3 regions of the Nocardia sp. NPDC004260 genome follow, and region 1 is predicted to be linked to each of the others. Evidence: riboswitches for the same ligand, from Rfam matches in the RefSeq annotation. Region 1 holds a riboswitch; each other region holds the start of a gene.
What was found. A riboswitch is a leader RNA that binds a small molecule or an ion and turns the genes downstream of it on or off. The one in region 1 is predicted to bind S-adenosylmethionine.
Positions count from the first base shown of each region.

Region 2: another riboswitch for S-adenosylmethionine. It lies ahead of ACWEO7_RS23595 (amino acid ABC transporter permease); the one in region 1 lies ahead of ACWEO7_RS13490 (aminotransferase class V-fold PLP-dependent enzyme).
Region 3: another riboswitch for S-adenosylmethionine. It lies ahead of ACWEO7_RS05720 (rhodanese-like domain-containing protein); the one in region 1 lies ahead of ACWEO7_RS13490 (aminotransferase class V-fold PLP-dependent enzyme).

Region 1 covers NZ_JBSGEZ010000018.1:67,993-75,830, reverse strand. Annotated here, with positions in the region: gene ACWEO7_RS13500 (M1 family metallopeptidase) at 1-900, opposite strand, end outside; gene ACWEO7_RS13495 (Pls/PosA family non-ribosomal peptide synthetase) at 900-4,811, opposite strand; SAM riboswitch class IV at 5,346-5,459, shown strand; gene ACWEO7_RS13490 (aminotransferase class V-fold PLP-dependent enzyme) at 5,507-6,826, shown strand; gene ACWEO7_RS13485 (flavin reductase family protein) at 6,987-7,454, opposite strand; gene ACWEO7_RS13480 (YbaK/EbsC family protein) at 7,560-7,838, opposite strand, start outside.
Region 2 covers NZ_JBSGEZ010000042.1:46,843-54,680, forward strand. Annotated here, with positions in the region: gene ACWEO7_RS23585 (glycosyltransferase) at 1-243, shown strand, start outside; gene ACWEO7_RS23590 (hypothetical protein) at 269-976, opposite strand; SAM riboswitch class I at 1,362-1,455, shown strand; gene ACWEO7_RS23595 (amino acid ABC transporter permease) at 1,483-2,490, shown strand; gene ACWEO7_RS23600 (amino acid ABC transporter ATP-binding protein) at 2,487-3,254, shown strand; gene ACWEO7_RS23605 (ABC transporter substrate-binding protein) at 3,269-4,228, shown strand; gene ACWEO7_RS23610 (GNAT family N-acetyltransferase) at 4,233-4,748, shown strand; gene ACWEO7_RS23615 (LLM class flavin-dependent oxidoreductase) at 4,745-5,857, shown strand; gene ACWEO7_RS23620 (ABC transporter substrate-binding protein) at 5,854-7,473, shown strand; gene ACWEO7_RS23625 (ABC transporter permease) at 7,476-7,838, shown strand, end outside.
Region 3 covers NZ_JBSGEZ010000006.1:20,176-28,013, reverse strand. Annotated here, with positions in the region: gene ACWEO7_RS05745 (CaiB/BaiF CoA transferase family protein) at 1-853, opposite strand, end outside; gene ACWEO7_RS05740 (DUF456 domain-containing protein) at 1,055-1,552, shown strand; gene ACWEO7_RS05735 (amidohydrolase family protein) at 1,556-2,431, opposite strand; gene ACWEO7_RS05730 (FAD-dependent oxidoreductase) at 2,516-3,979, opposite strand; gene ACWEO7_RS05725 (Rv0361 family membrane protein) at 4,359-4,808, shown strand; SAM riboswitch class IV at 4,872-4,988, shown strand; gene ACWEO7_RS05720 (rhodanese-like domain-containing protein) at 5,003-5,419, shown strand; gene ACWEO7_RS05715 (O-succinylhomoserine sulfhydrylase) at 5,416-6,630, shown strand; gene ACWEO7_RS05710 (serine/threonine-protein kinase) at 6,642-7,838, opposite strand, start outside.

The DNA of each region.
Region 1 (7,838 bases):
CCACTGGTGGGCCAGCTCGTGCGCGACCAGCCGTTCCGCGCCGCGGCGGCCGTCGCAGTGGTTGGCGCCGAAGATGGAGATGCCCTGCGCCTCGATCGGGATCTCCAGCTCGTCGTCGGTGACCACGACGGTGTAGTCCGCGAAAGGGTAGGGGCCGAATTTCTCGCTGAAGACCTCGAGCATCCTCGGCTGACGAGCGAAGTCGTGGTCGAAGTTGGCGCGCAGCCGCGCAGGCAGGATCGCCTGCATCGGCACCGCGTGCGAAGAACCGATGCGGTGCTTGCGATAGTGACCGATCTGGATGGTGGCCAGGTAGCTCGACATCGGCTCGGCCTGCTCGTACACCCACGTGGTCTGACTGGCCTTCGTCTGCTTGCGCAGCAGAGTTCCGTTGGCCACCGCGTAGTAGGGCGAATCGGTGGTGATCGAGATCCGGTAGCTGGCCTTGGAACTCGGGTGGTCGTCACACGGGAACCAGGACGCCGCGCCATTGGGCTGACTGGCCACGATCGCGCCTTCGGTGAGTTCTTCCCACCCGACCTCGCCCCACGGCCCGCGCACCGGTTTCGGGGTGCCCCCGTACTGCACCACCAGCGCGAGCACGCCGCCCGCCGGAATCCGCTGTTGCGGCGTCACGACCAACTTGCCGTGCTGATGGGCGAATTTCGCGGCCTTGACCCCGTTGACGGACACCTTCGACACGCTCAGCGCCTGGCCGAGATCGAGTGCGAACCGGGTGCGCGCCTCGGTGGTCACGGCGGTGATCTCGGCGCGCCCGGTGAGCCGGTTGGCGGACACCCGGTAGGACAGTTCCAGCTCGTACCGGGAAACGCGATACCCCCGGTTGCCGTTCTGCGGGAGGTACTCGTCGATGGGGGCTTCGTAGAACTTGCCCGCCATCAGCGCGCCCCGGGATCGCCCGTGAACCAGGGCGCGATCGGGTTGCCCCACCAGCGCGTCGAGGCGGGCACCGCGTCGCCGCGCATGACCAGGGAAGCCGGGCCGATGGTCGCGCCGTCGCCGAGCGTCGAGGCGGGCAGTGCCACGCAGTGCGGGCCGAGGGTGGCCCCCGCGCCGAGGGCGACGGTGTCCATGGCCATGATCCGGTCGTGGAAGAGGTGGGTCTGCACCACACATCCGCGTTCCACGGTCGCGCCGTCGCCGAGAGTCACCAGGTCCGCCTCCGGTAGCCAGTAGGACTCGCACCATACCCCGCGCCCGATGCCTGCGCCGAGGCCGCGAAGCCAGAGGTTCAGTACGGGCGTCCCGGTCGCCGCGCGCGCGAACCATGGTGCGGCAACCGTTTCGACGAACGTGTCGGAAACCTCGTTGCGCCAGACGAACGAACTCCACAGCGGATGCTCCTCGGCGCGGATCCGCCCCACCAGCAACCACTTGGCGGCCACCGAAACCGCCCCCGCGATGCCGCCCGCCGCCAGCAGCACCAGTCCGCTGAGCAGCGCGGCGGTCAGGTGGCCGAAGGTTTGCGCGAGCCACGCGAGGGTGCACAGCACGCCGAGACCGATCGCGAAGGTCACCAGAACCGGGATCAAGCGGCACGTCTCGACGATGCCGCGGGCGACGCGCAGGCGGGCGGGCGGATCGAAGGTGCGCGCCGTGTCGGCGTTCTCCGCGGCGCGGCGCAGCCGGACCGGTGGGCTGCCCAGCCAGGACGAGCCAGGTTTCGCCTTGGACGGCGCCGCCGACAGCACCGCGACCAGCCCGTTCTTCGGGACCCGGCGCCCGGGGGCGGTCATGCCGGAGTTGCCGAGGAAGGCGCGCTTGCCGACCTTTGCCGCACCGATGTGCAGCCAGCCGCCGCCGAGTTCGTAACCGGCGATCATGGTGTCGTCGGCCAGGAACGCCCCGTCGGCGACGGTGGTGAACTTCGGCAACAGCAGCACCGTGGAGGCCTCGACGCTCTTGCCCACCTTCGCGCCCAGCAAGCGCAGCCACAGCGGGGTGAGCAGGCTGGCGTACAGCGGGAACAGGAAAGTGCGCGCGGAATCCAGCAGGCGCTCGGTGGCCCATGCCTGCCAGCCGACCCGGCTGCGCACCGGATGATAGCCCTCGGTCAGACCGATGCTCAGCAGCCGGACCGCGACGATGGTCGTCGCGGCGTAGACGCCCAGGCTGAGCAGGGTCGCGAAGGGCAGCACGGCGAATGCGCGCGCGACGCCACCCGCGAGCGTGCGGGTGTCGCGAATGAACCAAGCCAGGAACGCGCCACCGGCGCCGATGCCGAGAATCGGCATGGCGGCCAACGCCACCGATGTGACGCCGAAGACGCCGACCCAGCGCCGGGCCCGATCGGGCGTGTGCGCGGGCCAGCGGTGCTGGGCCTTGCCCACCTTCACCGCGGGCGAACCGGCCCACTCCTGTTCCGCCTTCACCTTGCCCGCCACCGCGGAGCCGGGCGCCACCTCGGCGTTCTTACCGATCTTCGTGCCGGGCAACAAGATCGAGCGCGAGCCGACCACCGCGCCGGGGCCGACGGTGATCGGGCCGAGATGCACCACGTCGCCGTCGATCCAGTAGCCGGACAGGTCGACCTCCGGCTCCACGCTGCAACCGTCGCCCAGTTCGAGCATCCCCGTCACCGGCGGGAGGCTGTGCAGGTCGACCCCCTTGCCGATCTTCGCGCCCAGCGCGCGGGCGAACGGCACCATCCAGGGGGCGCCGGACAGATTCTCCGCGCCGCTGGCCTCGGACAGGCGCACGGCCGCCCACAACCGCAGATGCACCGAGCCGCCGCGCGGATAGCGCCCCGGCCGGACACCGCGCAGCAGCAGCCGCGCGCCCGCCACGCAGATCGCCATCCGGCCGAGCGGCGAGATGAACAGCAGGAACGCGACCAGCGTCCACCACCAGGACAGCTGTGGCAGCCATGGCAGCGACCCGGACCAGGCCGCGATGTTGCCGACGATCGCCAGCCAGGTGAGCCACTGCAGGCCGGTGAGGGTGGTGAGCGGGATGGTGGCGAGTACCTGCGCGGCTTGCGCGAGCGGTGGCGTCGGCCGCACCGTCCGGTCGGCGACGGCCACGGTGGGCGTGGTCTGCTCCAGCAGCTCGGCGAGCGCGCCCAGGCGGGGATGGTCGTAGACGTCCGCGACGGCGATCTGCGGATACCGTTCGCGCAGGGCGGTGACCAGCTGGGCCGCCGCGAGTGAACCGCCGCCCAGGTCGAAGAAGTCCGCGTCCGGATCGCCGACCTCCGCGCCGAGGATGGCGTCCCAGAGTCCGGCGATCCACAGGGCCGTGCCGGTCAGGTCGTTGTCGTCGTCGTCCTCGGCGGCGTTGGGCAGCGGCCAGGGCAGCGCGTCGCGGTCGACCTTGCCGGAGGTGCGGGTGGGTAGTTCGTCGACCACCGCGAGCCGGGGCACCAGCGGCGCGGGCAACTGTCCGGCGAGGACCGCGCGCGCGGCCTTGGCATCGAAATCCGGTCCGGGTCCGGTCAGATAGCCGACCAGTAGCTTGTTGCCCGCTTTTGTGGTGCGGATGGCCGTCGCGGCGCCGGTGACTCCGGGCAGGTGTTGCAGAGCGTTATCGATCTCGCCGAGTTCGATGCGCCGCCCGCCCAGCTTGATCTGATCGTCGGCGCGGCCGAGGAAGACCAGACCGGCGCTGTCGTTGCGCACCAGGTCGCCGCTGCGGTACGCGCGCTCCCAGCCGACGGAGGCCAGCGGCGCGTACTTCTCGGCGTCCTTGGCCGGGTCGAGGTAGCGGGCCAGCCCGACCCCGCCGATCACCAGTTCGCCGGATTCCCCCTCGGCCACCGGGTTACCCGCCGCATCGACGACGACCAGATCCCAGCCGTTGAGCGGCAATCCGATTCGGATCGGCCACTGACCGTCCAACCGCGCGGCGCAGGCGACGACCGTGGCTTCGGTGGGACCGTAGGTGTTCCACACCTCGCGCGCCACATCACCGTTTCCGGCGACACGCTCGGCGAGTTCCGGCGGGACGGCCTCGCCGCCGAAGATGAGCAGGCGCACCGCCTCCAGCGCCTCGACCGGCCAGGTCGCCGCCAGGGTCGGGACGGTCGAGACCACGGTGATCCGCCGCCGCACCAGCCAGGGACCGAGATCGGCGCCGGTGCGCACCAGCTCACGCGGAGCGGGCACCGAGCAGGCGCCGTTGCGCCAGGCCAGCCACATCTCCTCGCAGGACGCGTCGAAGGCGACCGACAATCCGGCGAGCACACGGTCACTCGGACCGATCGGGGCGTCCGGAAGGAACAGGTCGGCTTCCGCGTCGACGAAGGCGGCCGCGTTGCGGTGGGTGACGGCAACGCCTTTCGGCGTGCCGGTGGAACCCGAGGTGAAGATGATCCAAGCGTCGTCGCGGGGACTCGGCAGCGTCGACCAGCTTTCCTCGCGCTGCTCTTCCGCCGCGCGGATGCCCGCGGCGGTGGTCTCGATGCCGGCCGCGGTCACGATCGCGGTGACCTGCGCCTCGCCGAAGACCAGTTGGGCGCGCTCGTCCGGGTCGTCTGCGTCGACCGGCACGTAGGCCGCGCCGGAGTACAGGACGGCGAGGATGGTCACGTAGAGCTCACGGGTGCCCGACGGTACGCGTACGCCGACCCGGTCGCCCGGTCGCACACCAGCGGTGGCGAGACGGGCCATGGTCTTCTCGATCTCGACGACCAGCTCCAGGTAGGAGAGCACTACTCGGCCGTCATCGATGGCAGGGGCGTCGGGGTGGGCGAGCGCCGTCGCGGTCAGGATGTCGACCAGTGTCCTGGCCTCCGGCGCGCGGTCACCACGCGACAACGGGCCCGCGGGCGCGTCGACGTCTATCTCGAGCATGGTGCTCTGCGCACCTCCCATCGACTCGCCTCACACTTTCCCGTTGTTGTGTCATAGCTGGGTTACCAAAGGGCAAACGCCACGATGGCCAGTTGTCCACGGTACCCGGGGTTGTCGTCGTTCGTTGTTCACCGGAGCGGGCGCCGGATCGGCGGGCGCCGTGCGCGTTGTTGCAGGTGGGATCGATATTCGCCGCCGCGACAGGCCGATCGCTGGTCGGTCCGTCGTCCCTCGGGTTCGCCGGGAGATGGCTCGTGTGCGGGTGTGATTCCGCTCATCGAAGCGGTGCGGACCTCGGGATGGGCGCGTGCGGCGTCGAGGCTCGTGGCGCCGGCGACCGGTCCGCCGCCTCGGAGCGCGGTCGAAGGCGTCAGTTGCCGAGGGGCGCGTGGGATGTCGAGGCAGCGGCTCGCGTGCTGTCGTCGGGATGCTTGTAAAGGCTCACGCCTGGTGGTTATCTCCACGCGGTGCTCCTGGGGACTCGGGGTCGAACGTGGTTGACAGCGCCGGGGCGCTTCTGCCACCCTCGGGTCAGGTCATGAGTGCCAGCGCGAAGCCCCGGCTTGCTGGCCGGCAACCCTCCTCCGCGGTGGGGTGCTCCGGGTGACGACCCGGCCGCCGCCCGACCGGGCGCGGCAAGCGCGGACTCGACGAATCATTCGATTGCGGGTCCCTTAGCCGACGGGATTCACGTGATGACTACCACTGTCGACAACACCTGTGCCGCTCTCGCCCGGGTCTCCGGCGACGAATTGCTCGTTCCGCTGGTGCAAGGCGGAACGGCCACCTACGCCAACTTCGACTACGCGGCGAGCGCGCCGGCGTTGACGCAGGTCACCGACCGGGTGCAGCAGTTGCTGCCGTACTACGCGAGCGTGCATCGCGGCGCGGGCTACGCCTCCCGGATCTCCACCGAGTGCTACGAGGCCGCCCGCGGGTCGGTCTCCCGGTTCCTCGACGCCGCCGACGATCAAGTGGTGGTGTTCACCCGCAACACCACCGACTCGCTGAACCTGCTCGCGTCCTGCGTGCCCGGCGACACCGTGGTGCTCGACATCGAACACCACGCCAACTTCCTGCCCTGGACCATGCAGGGCAGGCGGGTCGTGCAGGCCGCCGACACGGTGGAGGAGACCATCGGCAGGCTGGTCGCCGAGCTGTGCAGCAGGCCGGCCGCACTGCTCGCGGTGACCGGTGCGTCGAATGTGACCGGCGAGGTGCTTCCGCTGGAGCGGCTGGCCACCGTCGCGCACCAGTGCGGCGCCCGAATCCTGGTCGACGCGGCCCAGCTGGCCCCGCATCGTCGAATCAGCCTGCGCGCCAATGGAATCGACTACCTGGCGTTCTCCGGCCACAAGCTGTACGCGCCGTTCGGCGCGGGTGTGCTGGTGGGCAGACGGGATTGGCTCGACGCGGCGCGGCCCTACCTCGCCGGCGGGGGCGCGGTGCGTGAGGTGAGTACCGACGCGGCCGAGTGGGCGCCCGCTCCGCAGCGGCACGAAGCCGGGTCGCCGAACGTGCTCGGCGCAGCCGCGCTGGCCGCCGCCTGTGACGCGCTCTGTGTCATCGACGCCGAAACCCTTGCCGCGCACGAACATCAGCTCGCCGACCGTCTCCGCGACGGCTTGGCCGAGATTCCTGGCGTTCGGCTGTTGCGCATCTGGACCGACAGCCCCGACTCCGTCGGCATCGTCGCGTTCACTCTGGACGATTTCGCCCCCGGCCAGGTCGCCGCCTATCTTTCCGCCGAACACGGTATCGGCGTTCGCGACGGACGCTTCTGCGCCCACCCGCTGCTCACCCGCCTCGGCTTGGACGGCGCACTGCGCGCGAGCATCGGCCTCGGCACCACCTCCGCCGATGTGGACCGCCTGATCGATGCGATCGCCACCCTTGTGGCGACGGGCCCCACCTGGAACTACGCCGCCGAGAACGGTGTATGGAACCCCACCCCGGAAACGCGCCCCTTCACCTCCACCGCCCCCACCGGCGCGGCTCCCTGCCTGGTGGGCTGAAACAACGCTTGTTCCTCGATCTCGTCGAAAAGGGCACTAAGGATCCCATTCGAGGCGGGTGGGACGGTGCCCAGCCTTCCTGTGCTGGAGCGGCTGGCCCGTGCGCTCGACGCCGAGTTGGTGGTGCAGGTGCGGCCGAGGGTGGCGTAGCGAACTCGGGTCAGTCGCCGAGGGCGGTCGGCCGGTAATAGCGCCCGTTGTAGTACAGCAGCGGTGCGGCGGAGGGCTTCTCGTCGGTGTTGTCGTGTACCCGGGTGACCAACCCGACGACGAAGGTGTGGTCGCCGATGGGGATCAGTTGGTGCACGGTGGCGCGTAGCCAGATGGGGGTGCCGTGCAGGACGGGTTCGCCGGTGTCGAGAGCGGTCCACAGAGATCGGTCGGTGAAACGCTCCTCCGCCGTTCGGGAGAACCGGTGAGCCAGGTGCTGCTGGTGTTCGCCGAGGAAATGGATGACGACGGACTCGGCGTCCAGCATGCCGGACAGGCTGGAGGAGGTGTGCGCGATATTGAACGACACCAGCGGCGGGTCCAGCGACAGCGAGGCGAAGGAAGTCGCGGTGAAGCCGACCGGCCCTTGCGGCGAACGCAGCGTGACGACGGTGACGCCGGCCGGATAATGGCGCATCGACGCACGATATTGCTCCGCGGTGATGCCGCTCGGATCCGCTTCGGTCACATCACGAAACTACGCTCGGTCTCGTGGCCCACGATCCTGGGACGCTCGCGCCGGTCAGTCGACGTCGATCGGAAGACCCGCGGTGATCCGCAGCAGCTCCGGGAACGACGTGCGGAAAATGGTGTTCGGATGTCCGCCCGCCGCCCATACCTCCCGATGGTGCGCCAGCGCGTTGTCGACCCAAGTGGGCAGGTTGGTCGGGTGGCCGACCGGTGCGACGCCGCCGATGGGCTGACCGGTCACCTGGCGCACCATGTCGGCGGGGGCGCGGGTCAGCGTCCCTTCCAGACGCGCGCCGGTCTTCGCTAGGTCGACCTGGTGCGCGCCCGAGAC
Region 2 (7,838 bases), on a different contig from region 1:
CCCGCAGTGGCGGTGTTCGGCCGCGGGGCGCACCGCCGGGCGGGCCTGATCGGCTGGCTCGCCGCCGTCGCCGGGCGACTGCTGGCCCGCTCGACCGAAACCGGGGGCCCGCTGAAACCTTCGGATCTGTCTGCCGCCGTCGCGCACCCGGTATCGGTGGCGGTGTATCTGCTTTTGTGGGTGCGGTCACACCTGGCCCGTCGCCGCGGCACGGCGCGCTGGAAAGGTCGGCCGCTGCCCTGAGCGACCGTGCCGCGGTGACGGAATCTCACGGCACCGGGGTGATTCCCACCGTCGGCAGGAAGAAGCATGACTTGGCGCCGTTCTGCACCGTGCCGAACATCGCGGCGAGCACGGTGCCCTTCCCGGTGTCCACCGGGACCGCGCGCACCCCGCCCATCGGGAGGGACGCGACGAGGAAGTCCCGGATCGCCTGCTCGGCCACGGGCCGCTGGTCCGGCGGAACGGCCGCGGGAACCATCGAACGCGCGACCTCTGGCAGCGGCCCCATGGCGGCCGTGCCGCTGCGGCCGGTATTCAAATTCAGCCAGCTCACCTGCATTCCCGCGGTATTCGGGCCGTCCGGACCGAGCCCGTAGGGCACGAAGGTGAACATGGCCTGCCCGGCCTTGACGGCGCTGAGGTCCTGGCCGGGAATCTGGACAGTGGTCTTCGGCCACGGCCCCGGAATGGCGCCTGCCACGGCGGGCGCCAGACCGGCCGTGGTGTTGTCGAGGCAGAACGCCGACGCGCTCGGGTACGCGAACGGCTGGATACCGAGCGCGCGCAACGCGTCGAGCGCGGCTTGATACGCGCCGAACAGGTCACCGGGGGCGGCGATCGGCACGGAGTCCTCGGGGAACGCGGGAATCGTGGCATCCGGAGCCGCGAACGCGGCCCCCGGCCCGGCGAGCACGAAGGCGATCGAACTGGTCGCGACAGCGGACAACTGGGTCAGACGGCGCAATATGTTCACGAAACCTCCTCATCGGCGGAACGATCGAGGGGGACAGTACTCCGGCAAACACAATCAGCAGCCGGTATTGCACACAGCAATTTCGTGGCGAGTCCCGTTTGCCCGGAACGGACCTCCGCGTAGCCCACCGGCGTTCCCCAGCGTCGGCGATAGCCGTATGCTGCATCGGACCATCCCAGTCCGGCGCCACGCGCCCGGGATCGGCGAAGCGGCGAAACTCACCTCGCCGTCGGCAGAGCAGCGCACGCCCGGTTACTACAAAGATCCGATGAATCGGCGTCGACAAGATCTACGCTCACGGTGATTACTTCTCTTGTTCCAGGCTTCCCTTACTGGGCATCATGATTCGGCTCGCCCCTGACATCCGTTGACAGGGGGTCGGCGCCAACCATCCAGAGCGACCGAGAGACCTGGCTCGTCGACGTCGCAGCAACCCCCCGGTCACCGGGTGCGGGTGCTTCCGCCGGGACCGATGGAGGAACCGAAGTGATCATCGAGGACCCGTCATGAGCGCGTCCACCGCGCCGGACGCCGCCCCCGAGGCGGCCGCGCCGATCGAACCGGACCCGACCGGAACACCGGCCCCCGCCGAGACCGGCGCGACGCCGACCGTCGCAAAGACCCGGCATCCCTGGCGCTGGGTGATCAGTGCCGTCGCGCTGATCCTGCTCGCCCAGTTCGTGCACGGGCTGGCCACCAATCCCGGCTGGGATTGGCCGACGTTCGCGCGGTACATCACGGCCGAGTCGGTGCTGTCGGCGCTGCGGGTCACCTTGGAGCTGACCGCGTGGGGCACGGCGCTGGGCTTTCTGCTCGGCACCGCGCTCGCGATCGCCCGGCTGTCGAACAACCCGGTGCTGCGGGTGATCGCGTGGGTCTACATCTGGGCATTCCGCTCGATTCCGCTGATCGTGCAGCTGCTGTTCTGGTTCAACATCGCCTACCTGTATCGGACCCTCTCGGTCGGCGTCCCGTTCGGGCCCGCGCTGTTCACCTTCGAGGTGAACGGGGTGATCAGCGGTTTCACCGCCGCCGTGATCGGCTTGGCGCTGCATCAGGCGGCGTATTCGGCCGAGATCATCCGGGCCGGTTTCATCTCGGTGGACGCGGGTCAGCTGGAAGCCGCCGCCGCCTTGGGGATTCCACGGCTGCGGCAATTCCGCACGGTGGTGGCGCCGCAGGCGATGCGCTCGATCCTGCCGAACGCGGCCAACGAGGTGATCAGCCTGTTCAAGGGCACCTCGATCGTGTCGGTGATGGCGATCGCCGAGCTGTTCTACCAGGTCCAGGTCATCTACGGGCGCAACGGACGGGTGGTGCCGCTGCTGATGGTCGCGACGGTCTGGTACATCGTGCTCACCACGGCGCTCTCGGTGGCGCAGTACTACATCGAACGCCACTACGCCAAGGGCGCGCACCGCACGCCGCCGCCGACGCCGCTGCAACGCGCGTGGCGGAAGCTGCGCGAGGTCGCCGAGGCCGGGCCCGCCGCACCGCGCGGAGCGACCCGATGAGCGCCACACTCGCCGTGCAGGTCCGCGGCGTCCGGAAATCCTTCGGCTCGCACGAAGTGTTGCGCGGCATCGATCTCACCGTGCGATCCGGCGAGGTGGTGGCCGTGATCGGCCCATCCGGGTCGGGCAAGTCGACCCTGCTGCGCGTGGTGAACCATCTGGAGACGCTGGACGCGGGCACCGTGCACATCGACGGCGAGCTGATCGGATATCGGCTGCGCCGCGACCGCTTGCACGCGCTGCCCGACCACGCGGTGCGCAAGCAGCGCTCCCGGATCGGCTTCGTCTTCCAGCAGTTCAATCTGTTTCCGCACCTGACCGTGCTCGACAACGTCACGCTCGCACCGCTGTCCGCGCAGCGGCGCGACCGGACCGAGGTGGAGCGCGAGGCACGCCTGCTGCTGGATCGGGTCGGCATCGGACACCTGGCGGACGCGTATCCGCGCAGGCTGTCGGGCGGGCAGCAGCAGCGGGTGGCGATCGCTCGCGCGCTGGCGCTGCGCCCGCGCGTGATCCTGTTCGACGAGCCGACCTCCGCGCTGGACCCGGAACTGGTCGGCGAAGTGCTCGACGTGATCCGCGATCTGGCGCACGGCGGCACCGCGCTGGTGATCGTCACCCACGAGATCGGCTTCGCCCGTGAGGTCGCCGACACCGTGGTGTTCCTCGACGAGGGCGTCATCGTCGAGCAGGGCCCGCCCTCGGTCGTTCTCGACCATCCCGAACACCCGCGCACTCGCGCGTTCCTTTCCCGAGTCCGTTGACGAACAGGTATCCGATGAAGTTCTCCGCCCTGGTCACCGCCGCCGCGACCGCGGTCGTGCTGCTGGCCACCGGCTGCACCGACCCCGAGGCGGACAGCGCCGCGCAGCCCGCCGGTTCGGTCACCTTCGACCTCTCCCCCGCCCAGTCCGGCCGCGTTCGCACCGCCAAGGTCGATGCCATCGCCGCCGAGGTGCCGAAGGCGATCCGCGACCGCGGCACGCTGGTCGTGACCGGCACGTCCGGGGCAGCGCCGCCGCTGCGGTTCTACGCCACCGACGACAGGACGGTGGTCGGCTCGGAGATCGACTTCGCCTCGCTGGTCGCCGACATCCTCGGCCTGAAACTCGATGCGCAGGTGGCCGATTGGTCGCAGAACTTCGTGCGGGTGGACTCCGGTGAGGTGGACGCGTTCATCTCCAACGTCACCGTCACCGAGGAACGCAAGGAGAAGTACGACTTCGCGACCTACCGCAAGGACAATGTCGCGCTGGAGGTGCCGATCCAGAGCAAGCTGGAATACAAGGATCGGACGAGCCTGGCGGGCAAGCGGATCGGCGTCGGCAGCGGCACCAACCAGGAGCAGCTGCTGGTGAAGTGGAACGAGCAGAACCGGGCCGAGGGCTTGCCCCCGATCGACATCGCCTACTTCCAGCAGACCACCGACTACTACCTGGCGCTGGCCTCGCAGCGGCTCGACGGCTACCTCGGCCCGAACCCGACGGCGATCTACCACGCGGCCACCGCGAAGCAGACCAGGATCGTGGGCACCTTCTCCGGTGCGGGCGACGCGCTGCAAGGCGAGATCGCCGTGCTCACCAAGAAGGACAGCGGGCTGATCACCGCCGTGCAGCACGCGCTCGCCTACGCCATCGAGCACGGCACATATCAGCAGGTGATCGACCGTTGGGGCCTGCAGAGCGAGAAGGTCGCCGAATCGCGGATCAACCCGCCCGGCCTGCCGAAGAAGCGCTGAGCCGATGACACAACCGCTCTCGACCCCGACGCTGCGCGTGCACCGGGTCGCCCAGGACGACCCCCTGGCCGCGCCCCTGCTGGCCGAACTCGCCCTCGAGTACAGCAGCCGCTACGGTCGCACGCCCGGCGAGGTGCACGCCTCGTTGCGCGAGCACTCCGCCACCGCGTTCGCGCCGCCGCACGGCGCGCTGCTGGTCGTCACCCGCGACGGAGAAGTGGTGGCGGGCGGCGCGTTCCAGCGCTACGACGCGCACACCGCGGAGCTGAAGCGGATCTGGACCTCGCGGGAGCACCGCAGGCAAGGGCTCGGGCTGTTCGTACTCGAGCAGCTGGAAGCCGAGATCGCGCGCCGCGGCTACCGGCGGATCTACCTGACCACCGGACCGCGTCAGCCCGAAGCGGTCGCCCTCTATCTCGCCGCCGGTTACCGCGCGCTCTACGACCCGGACCTGCCCGCGGAGCAGATCGGGCCGCATCCCTTCGAGAAGCGGCTGCCCGTGCTGGGAGCGATCGCGTGAAGTTCCTGCTGTTCACCTTGGTCACCCGGGTACCCGATCCGCGGACCGGCCGCCTGCCCGGCACCCGGGAACGCCTGCGCGACGTCGTCGGCCAGGCGCGGCTGGCCGAGGAACTGGGTTACGACGGGTTCGCCGTCGGGGAGCGGCACGAGGATCCGTTCCTGTCCGCCGCGCCGCCGGTCATCTTGTCCCACCTGGCTGCCCTCACCTCGCGGATCACGCTGTTCACCGCGGTGACCACGCTGAGCCTGCTGGACCCGGTGCGCGCTTTCGAGGACTACTCCACGCTGGACAACCTGTCCGGCGGGCGGCTCGAGCTGATCATCGGCAAGGGCAACGGCGCCGCACAGGCGCAGCTGTACCACGTCACGCCCGACGACCAGTGGGACCGCAATCGCGAAGGCTACGAACTGTTCCGCGCCCTGTGGGCCGGTGACAACGTGACCTGGTCGGGGCGCTTTCGGCCGCCGCTGCGCGAGGCCAAAGCATTGCCGCGGCCGTGGCAGCCGAAGATCCGGATCTGGCACGGCAGCGCCACCAGCCGCGAATCGGTGGAACTGGCCGCGCGCCACGGTGATCCGCTGTTCTCGGCGAACGTCACCAACCCGATCGAGCCGTATGCCGAGCTGGTGCGCCACTACCGGGAACGCTGGACGTTCCACGGCCACGACCCCGCCGACGCGCTGGTCGGCGCGGGCACCGCCGGATTCCAGGTGTCGCGCACCTCGCAGGAGGCGCTCGCGGCCTACGCGCCGATCTTCGAAGCGCGGCTGGCGCTGGCGCGCGAACGCGGGCTGCCGGTGGTGTTCGAGACCCTCGACGACTACGTGGCCCGCAGTTCGGCGCTGATCGGCAGCCCGGAGCAGGTGATCGACGAGGTCGGCCGCCAGCACGAGCACCTCGGCCACGAGGTGATCCACCTGTCCGCAGAACGCGACGGCCGCCCCGAGCGGCAGTACCTGGACGGCCTCGAGCTGTTCCAGGCCGAGGTGGCGCCCGAATTGCGCCGCCGCATTCCCAGCCGACCGTTGGCGACCGGTGTCGCCGACGCCGACCCCGACCAGGGCGAGGAACTCGCCCGACCCGAAGTATCTGGAGTTGCCCCGTGATCCGAACCCGTCACCGAATCGTCGCGCTGGCCGGCGCGCTCGCCGCGGCCACCACCGTGGCCGCCTGCGGCAGTGATTCGGCCGCGCCCGGCGGCGACGCGGGCCCGCCCCAGCGGGGCGGTGTACTGCGCTACGGCCTGTCCCAGGCGCCGACCTGCTCGGATCCCGCCCAGGCGGGCACCAATCAGACGCTCTACGTCGCCCGGCAAATCGTGGATTCGCTGACCGACCAGGACCCGGCCACCGGCGAGCTGAAGCCGTGGCTGGCGCAGAGCTGGGAGACGAGCCCCGACGCGAAAGTCTTCACCTTCCACCTCGTCGACGGCGTCACCTTCAGCGACGGCACGCCGCTCACCGCCGAATCGGTGCGCAACACGTTCGATTCGGTCGTGAAGATCGGCTCGGGCAAGGCGCCGCTGGGCAGCAGCTACCTCACCGGCTACGTCGGGACCACTGCCGTGGACCGGCTCACCGCCCGGGTCGAGTTCAGCAAGCCCAACGCACCGTTCCTGCAGGCGTCCTCGACCGCGGCGCTCGGCATCCTGGCCGACGTGACCACGGCCAAGCCTGCCGAGCAGCGCTGCCTCGGCGACAACATCGGCAGCGGACCGTTCACCTACGCGGCCTACCGCCAGGACGCCGCGGTGACGCTGGCCAAACGGACCGGCTACCACTGGGGTTCGGCGGTGTTCGCCCATCGGGGCGAGGCCTACCTGGACAAGATCGAGTTCACCGTGGTGCCCGAATCCGGCGTCCGCACCGGCAGTCTCGCCTCCGGGCAGCTGGACGCGATCAGCGACGCGCTGCCGCAGGACGCTCCGCAGATCGAGGCGGCGGGTGGCCGGGTGCTCAGCACCGCCAACCCGGGTGTGCCGTTCGGCTTGCAGCTCAACGTCACCAGAGGTCCGTTGCGCGATCCGGCGGTGCGCCGGGCCCTGCTGCCCGCCATCGATCGCAAGCAACTGGTCGACACGGTGCTCGGCCCGCAGTTCAAGCCCGCCACCAGCACACTCGCCAGCACCACACCCGGCTACACCGACCTCTCCGCACGTCTGGCCTACGACCCGGCGAAGTCGCGCACGCTCCTGGATCAGGCCGGGTGGCTGCCCGGCGCGGATGGCGTCCGGGCGAAAAACGGCGAGCGGTTGTCGTTCTCGGTGCTGTTCAGCCAGGTGTTCGCGGGCAACCAGGCGATCCTCGAACTGGTGCAGCAGCAGTTGCGGCAGGTCGGCGTCGAGCTGAAGCTGGACCTGGTGTCCTCGGCGGAGGCCACGGCGCGCCAGAGCAGCAAGGATTTCGATTCCTTCTACGGCAACACCACCCGCGCCGACGGTGACATTCTGCGCACCACCTTCGGCCTCGAAGGGCGCAATCTCAACGCGCGCGGCCCCGTCCCCGCGTTGGACGACGCGCTGAACGGGCAGGTCAGCACCGTCGACGCCGCGACACGCAACGGGCTCATCCGCACCGCGCAGGAACAGGTGCTCGACGCCGGACTGCAGCTCCCGACCGTCGAGCTGTCCCAGGCGATCGGCGCGAGCGCGAACACGCGCGATCTGAAGTTCGAAGCCTCCGCCCGATTGCAGTTCTTCGACACCTGGCTGAGCGGACGGTAGTCATGGCGCGCTATCTGGCCCTGCGGGCACTGCAGGCGATCTGGGTGCTGTGGGCGGCGTTCACGCTGTCGTTCGTTGTGCTGTACCTGCTGCCCGCCGACCCGATCTCGATCGCGGCCGACGCCGGCGGCGCGGGCACGCCGGTGGACAAGGCCGCCATCGCCGAGATGCAGGCCCGCTACGGGCTGGATCGGCCGCTGTGGGAACAGTATTGGACCGCGCTCGGGCACGCCGTGCGCGGCGACCTCGGGCATTCCATCGCGACCGGGCAGCCGGTCACCGGCGCGATCGGTGACGCGCTACCCGCCACGCTCGAATTGACCGGCACCGCATTGCTCTTCGCGGTCGTGGGCGGCGTCGCGCTG
Region 3 (7,838 bases), on a different contig from region 1:
GTTCGGCGAAAAGCTTTTTCAGCGTTTCCTGACCGGCGGGGTCGAGCTGGAAGGGCAGGCCGTCCGCCTCGATCTCCAGTCCGGCGAGCAACTGGGCGTAGAACTGCGGTTCGATCGCGCCGACCGCCATGTACTTGCCGTCGGAGGTTTCGTAGGTGTCGTAGAACGACATTCCGGTGTCGAGCAGGTTCACGCCACGCTCATCGGACCAGGCGCCCGCGCCGCGCATACCCCAGATCATGTGCGAAAGGGCAAGGGCGCCATCGACCATGGCCGCATCGATCACCTGGCCCTTGCCGGACTGCTGCCGCTCGACCAGTGCGGCGAGGATGCCGAACACCAGGAACATCGAGCCGCCGCCGAAATCGCCCACCATGTTCAGCGGCGGGACCGGGCGTTCGCCCTTACGGCCGATGGCGTGCAGCACGCCGGTGATGGAGATGTAGTTGATGTCGTGTCCGGCGCGATCGGCCAGCGGGCCCTCCTGACCCCAGCCGGTCATCCGTCCGTAGACCAGGCGCGGGTTGCGGGCGAGCGCGTCGTCCGGGCCGATGCCGAGCCGTTCGGTGACGCCGGGGCGGAAGCCCTCGATCAGCACATCCGCCTTCTCGACGAGGCCGAGGACCTTCTCGATGTCGGCGGGGTCCTTGAGGTTGGCCTCGACGATGGTCCGGCCGCGCAGCTGCGGACGGTCGAACCCGCCCGGCAGCTGGCCCGCACGCTGCACCCGCACCACGTCGGCGCCCAGATCGGCGAGCAGCAGCGCGGCGTGCGGACCGGGACCGATCCCGGCCAGCTCGATGACCTTGATGCCCGCGAGCGGGCCCTGCTTGGCGGTGGATGGAGTGCTCACGCCCTACCTCGGTTCGTCGTTGATCCAGCGCACCGGCGGCCCGGCGCGTCCTCCCGAACACGGCCGGGAGGGATGTATTGACAGTATGACAATAACGTCGGGGCCGGAGCCGGGGCATACCCGGACGACGGATGGACGACGGATGGACGACGGGTTCGACGACGAGTCGCCCGTTCGGCCGCCCGGTCCTAGGCTGCACGTGTGCAAACGCTGTCTGATCAGGGGTGGTACAACCTTCTCGCCGGTCTCGCGATTCTGGTCGGTCTGGGCGGCATCGTCGTGCCGATCCTGCCGGGCGTCATCCTGATCTTCGCGGCCATCGCCGTCTGGGCCTTTCTCACCGGGGGCACAACGGCCTGGGCGGTTTTCGCGATCAGCACGGTGCTGCTGGTGCTGTCCGGCGTCGTCAAATACACCTGGCCGGGACGCAGGATGAAAGACGCGGGAGTGTCCAACCGCGCGGTCCTGCTCGGCGCGCTACTCGGCGTCATCGGCTTCTTCGTGATTCCGGTGATCGGCCTGTTCGTGGGCTTCGTTCTCGGCGTTTATCTTTGGGAACTCCAGCGGCTGCGCGTCAACCGGGAGGCGTGGCAGGCGACCGTGCACGCGTTGAAGGGCGTCGGACTGTCCATTCTGATCGAACTCTTCGGCGCGTTGCTTGCCACCGGTGTGTGGCTCGCCGGTGTGTTCGCCGTCTGAGCGCTATCTATCGATGGCGGGGAACGGGATCGTATCGCCCGCGCGGCTTCCCGGGAGTTCGTCGCGGCGCAGCCGGAGGGTCGGCGGTTCGGGCCGGTACAGCGGCAGCGTGGGGGCCGGCTCCTCGCGGACGACGCGCTCGCGGGCCGGGAGCCGATAGAACGCGCGCGCGTTGTCCTCCAGCACCGCGTACATGTCGGTGCCGACCACGTCGCAGAGCAGATCCACGTCCGAGTCCCGGAACGGACGTCCGGCCCGGGTACCGGGCAGATCGGTGCCGAACATGAGGGCTTCCGGATTCACCGCGTGCACGCGGCGCAGCGTGTCGGCGACGTTCATCGCGACCCGGCCGAAACCGGTCGCCTTGACCTTGGCTCCGCGGTCGACCAGATCCAGCAGGAATGGCAGCCCTTCGGCGGACATGCCCAGATGGTCGACCGACAGCGCGGGCAGCTTGGAGATGACCGGTTGCAACGAGGCCAGCATCGTGCCGTCGATGTAGACCTCGACGTGCCAGCCGGCCAGCTCGTACGCGCGCAGCGCCTGCAACGTCATTCCGGCGATGTCGGTGGCCGCGCGCTTGAGGTTGAAACGCAGTGCGCGCACACCGATCCCGTCCAGTTCGAGGATCTCCTCGTCGGAGGCGTCCAGATCGAGCCGGGTGACGCCGACCCAGCCCTCGCCGAGCTCGGCGAGGGCGGCCTTCAGGTAGGTCTGGTCCGTGCCCTGGAACGACCCGCTGACCACGGCGCCGCCGCTGACGTCGTAGCGCGCCATGCGCTTCCGGTAATCGGCGATGGTGAACGGGTCGGGCAGGTAGCCCTCGTTCTCGGCCAGCGGAAACCGCGGGTCGAAAATGTGCAGGTGGGCATCGAACACTTGTACAGAATGCCTCAGGGTCGGATTTTCCGCTGCCATAGCAGGGGTGTCGCGATGGCAGCGGAGGCGGTCACTGCGGGGTGATCAGACCTTGTGGGGTTCGCTAGCGCGCAGCATGTCCTCGCGTTCGACGACCTTGACGCGCTCGCGGCCCTCCGGCTCACCGAGGGAGCGTTCGTGCGCGTCGAGGCGGTACCAACCGGCCCAGGTGGTGAACGGGATGCCCTTGCCTTCGAGGAATTCGATGACGGCCTCGGGGTCGGGCCGCTCGGCCGGGGTGAAGCCGGGAGCGTCGTCCAGCAGGCAGGCGATGGTCTCGTTGGCGTCGCCCTTGGTGTGGCCGATCAGGCCGACCGGGCCGCGCTTGATCCAGCCGGTGACGTAGGTGGCGGGCAGGTAGCGCGCGGCGCCGTCGGCGTTCTCGTCGACGAGCACGCGGCCCGCTTCGTTCGGCACGGTGCCCGCCTGGTCGTCGAACGGCAGGTTGGTCAAGTTCTGCGACAGGTAGCCGACGGCGCGGTACACCGCCTGCACGTCCCAGTCCTTGAACACGCCGGTGCCCTTGACGTTGCCGGTGCCGTCGAGCTCGGTGCGCTCGGTGCGCAGGCCGACGACCTTGCCGTTCTCGCCGAGGATTTCGGCGGGGGATTCGAAGAAGTGCAGGAACAGCTTGTGCGGCCGGTCGCCCGCGTCGCGGATGGCCCACTGCTCGAGCGTGTTGGCGACCATGTCGACCTGCTTGGAGTGACGGCGCGCGGCTTCGGAGCCTTCGTCGTAGTCGATGTCCTCGGGGTCGACGATGACCTCGATCGTGGGCGAATGGTCGAGCTCGCGCAGTTCCAGCGGGGTGAACTTGGCCTGCGCGGGACCGCGGCGGCCGAAGACGTGCACCTCGACGGCCTTGTTGGCCACCAGGCCCTTGTAGACGTTCGGCGGGATCTCGGTCGGCAGCAGTTCGTCGCCGGTCTTGGCCAGCACGCGGGCGACATCGAGGGCGACGTTGCCGACGCCAAGGACGGCGACCTTTTCCGCCTCCAGCGGCCAGGTGCGGGGGACGTCGGGGTGGCCGTCGTACCAGGAGACGAAGTCGGCGGCGCCGTAGGAGCCGTCGAGGTCGATGCCGGGGATCGGCAGGGCGCGGTCGGCGTTGGCGCCGGTGGAGAAGATCACCGCGTCGTAGAAGGCCCGCAGGTCGTCGAGGGTGATGTCGGTGCCGTAGTCGATGTTGCCGAGCAGGCGCACCTGCGGCTTGTCGAGGACCTTGTGCAGGGCGGTGATGATGCCCTTGATGCGGGGGTGATCGGGTGCGACGCCGTAGCGGATCAGGCCGAACGGCGCGGGCATGCGCTCGTAGAGGTCGATCGACACCTCGGCATCGGACTTCATCAAGGCGTCGGCGGCGTAGATCCCGGCCGGTCCGGCGCCCACGATCGCGATGCGGAGCGGGCGGGTCTTCGCGGTGTGCGCGTCAGGCCCGGAGGAGGAAGCCTGCGTCACCACGGAGGGCTCGCGGACACCGCCATCCTCTACTGCACTCTGTTCGGTCATCTCTTTACGCGCACCTTTATGGTCGAAACAATTAATGACGTCGGGCTTAGCTTAGGCTAAGTTGACGCACCGGCTCGGTCGCACCCGTCCGGTGCGGACGCCGGCGTTGCCGGCTCGTGGCTGCACGGTGCTCCGTTCGCCGCGGCGTAGAGCTGCCGATTCGCTATGACAGCAGGCCGCCGTCCCGCGATTCTATCGGGATGGCCGACGCCGCCCCGCGTCGGTGCGTGAACTCGACGGATGCCATCGACAGCCACGATTGCCGCTTACCCGCTCGCGCGCGGTCTATCGTCGCCGCGCGCCCCGGAGTCGGCGCCGCGCTGGTGTTCTGCCCGGGGCCGAGCGCTCGATACCGGCGCCGACCAGGGATCATCGAGCCATGACCGAACAGCAGCCGACCGCGGGCGAGGACGAGATCATCCGGGTCGATCAGACCGATAAACGCTCGGTGGTCCCGTTCGTCGCCGCCGCGGTGGTCGCGGCGATCGTGCTGATCGCGATCGTGCTCGGTGGTGTGCTGTCGCCCGCTGAGAAAAATGTCACAGACGCCGACCGCATCACGGCGGCCGTTCGCAATTTCGTGGACGGCTCCAACCGCAGCGACGCCGTGCCGCCGCCCGGCACCGCGTGCCAGGGCTTCGACGCCGCCCACTCACCGCTGGCGGGCCAGGACGGCGCCGGAAAGCCCGTCGAGATCACGAAAATCGACTCACCGATGGTGGACGGCGACCGGGGCAAGGCGACCGTCACCACGAAGGTGGGCGGGCAGGAGAAGACGACGACCTGGATTCTCACCAGGTCCGGCGACAAGTGGCTGGTATGCACGTGAGCGTTCGCGCAGGGTGCGACACGGTTTGACACGGTGACCCGGGTCGGTGCAATCTCAGTCGAAGGTCATGAGAACCAGTGTCAAGCCCCGGCATTGCTGGTCGGCAACCCTCCTCCGCGGTGGGGTGCTCCGGGTGACGACCTGGCGGCGCCCTGGTCCCGGGCGCGGCAAGTGCGGATTCGCAGGAGGTGCACATGAGTTATGCCGGTGACATCACCCCTCAGCAGGCTTGGGAGCTGCTGCGGGACAATCCCGAAGCCGTCTTGGTGGACGTGCGGACGGAAGCGGAATGGAGGTTCGTCGGAGTCCCCGACACGAGTCCGATCGAACGGCCGACCGTGCTGATCGAGTGGGTCGATTCCACGGGGGCGCGCAACGAGGCGTTCGTCGAGCAGCTGAAGCAAGCGCTCGACGGCCATGATCCCGAGGCTCCCGTCGTCTTCCTCTGTCGCTCCGGTCAGCGTTCGGTGGGCGCGGCGATCGCCGCCACCTCGGCGGGCTACCGCACCTCCTACAACGTGCTCGAGGGCTTCGAAGGCCCGCTCGACGAATCCGGGCATCGCGGCGGCTCCGGCTGGCGTGCCCTCGGATTGCCCTGGCGGCAGTCGTGATCACCGGCGGCGCCTTCGACAAGCCGCTGCCCGAGAGCGTCGGCCCCGCGACGCTCGGCGTGCGCGGCGGGCTGCGGCGCTCCGGTTTCGAGGAGACCGCCGAGGCGCTCTACCTCACCTCCGGCTTCGTCTACGAGAGCGCGGAGGCCGCCGAGGCCGCGTTCACCGGCGAGGTCGAACATTTCGTCTACTCCCGCTACGGCAACCCGACGGTGGCCATGTTCGAGGAGCGGATGCGCCTGCTCGACGGCGCCGAGGCGTGCTTCGCGACCGCGAGCGGCATGTCCGCGGTGTTCACCGCGCTGGGCGCGCTGCTGGGCGCGGGCGACCGGCTCGTCGCCGCGCGCAGCCTGTTCGGCTCGTGCTTCGTGGTGTGCAACGAGATCCTGCCGCGCTGGGGCGTGGAGACCGTCTTCGTCGACGGCGAGGATCTCGACCAGTGGGAACAGGCGCTGTCCGTGCCCACCCAGGCGGTCTTCTTCGAGACGCCCGCCAATCCGATGCAGACGTTGGTCGACGTGCGCCGCGTGAGCGAGCTGGCCCACGCGGCGGGCGCGAAGGTCGTGCTGGACAACGTGTTCGCCACTCCGCTGCTGCAACGCGGCTTCGAACTCGGCGCCGACGTGGTGGTCTACTCGGGCACCAAGCACATCGATGGCCAAGGCCGTGTGCTGGGCGGCGCCATTCTCGGCGACAAGGACTACATCGACGGCCCGGTCAAGACGCTGATGCGCCACACCGGCCCCGCGCTGAGCCCGTTCAACGCGTGGACGCTGCTCAAAGGCTTGGAGACGATGCCGCTGCGGGTGCGCCATTCGTCGGAGTCCGCGCTGCGCATCGCCCGCTTCCTGGAGAGCAACCCGGCCGTCAGCTGGGTGCGATACCCGTTCCTGGATTCGCATCCGCAGTCCGCGCTGGCCGCAACCCAGATGAGCGGCGGCGGCACCGTGGTCACCTTCGAGTTGAACGCGCCCGAGAACGAGGCGAAGAAGCGCGCGTTCGAAGTCCTGAACCGGTTGCGCATCGTCGACATCTCCAACAACCTCGGTGACGCCAAGTCCCTGATCACCCACCCCGCGACCACGACCCACCGCGCCATGGGCCCCGAAGGCCGGGCCACCATCGGCCTGTCCGACGGCGTCGTCCGCATCTCGGTGGGTCTGGAGGACGTGGAAGACCTGCTCCAGGATCTCGACCAAGCCCTCGCCTGAGCAGGGATCGGTCACATCGGCACGGTGACGCCGGGTGAAGACGGTGCACCGTGCAGGATCAAGTGGCTGGGAACGTCGTCTTTCTTGTCGTTCTTCTTGCCGTTCTTGTTCTTGCCCGGCAGGTCGAAGGCCAGCCGGATCGTCACGGCGCGGCCGGGCGCGATGCGTGCGAAGTCGTCGCCGGGCTGGTTGAGTCCGGCGGTGGCCGCCGCGTCGGGTGCGACGGAGCGGCCCGCGGTGGTGATCAGCCGTTGACCGGTGACGTCGAGGACTTGGTCGCGGTCGGACACGTTGGTGACCGTCAGTGTGACGATCGTTCGGGAACCGCCGCCGGAGCCCACATCTGTCACGGTGAAAGCGAAGTTTCCGTCGCGCACGGCAGTACCCCGATTCGCGGGTTGTCCGCCGGTCGGGGGCAGCGGAGTATCGGTCGGCGTAGCGGCTTCGCGGGTCGTCGGACCTGCGACGGGCGCGGACCCTATGTTGCCTCCCAGCAGCCACAACGCCGCCGCGACGACGAGCGCCGCCCCCGCGGCGACGGGTATCCATCGGCGCTTTCGCCGACGATCGAGCTGCCCGGTCGGAGCGGGTGAACGTACCCCGGGCGTCGGCTGCGCCGGAGTGGCGGCGGTCATGACGCGAGTTCGCGGGCGGGCGGCCGGTGCCGCGAGAGGCGGGGCCGGTCGCGCAATCGTGGACCGGGCCAGAGCGGCCGACGCCGCCGCGGCGAATTGCCCCGCGCTGCCATAGCGTGCGTCCGGCTCTTTGGCCATTCCCCGGGCGATGACATCGTCGAGCGCGGCCGGGACGCCGTGGGCCGCCCGCGAGGCGCGCGGCGGCTCGGCCATCAGATGCGCGCGCATCTGTTGTGCCGGATCGCCCGCGCCGTAGGGCGGTTGTCCGGTGAGGGCCTCATAGAGCACACAGGCCAGCGAATAGACATCGGACCTGGCATCGACCGTGCCGGTGAATCGCTCCGGCGCCATGTACCCCAGCGTGCCGACCACCAGCCCGGTAGCGGTGAGCGCGGTGCCGTCGGCAGCGCGGGCGATACCGAAATCGATCAGATATACGAAACCGCTGGTGTGCAGAAGGATGTTGCCCGGCTTCACATCGCGGTGCACGAGTCCGGCCGCGTGCGCGGCGTCCAGCGCCTCGGCGGCCTGGGCGACGACGTCGACGGCCCGATCCGGCGGCAGCGCGCCAGA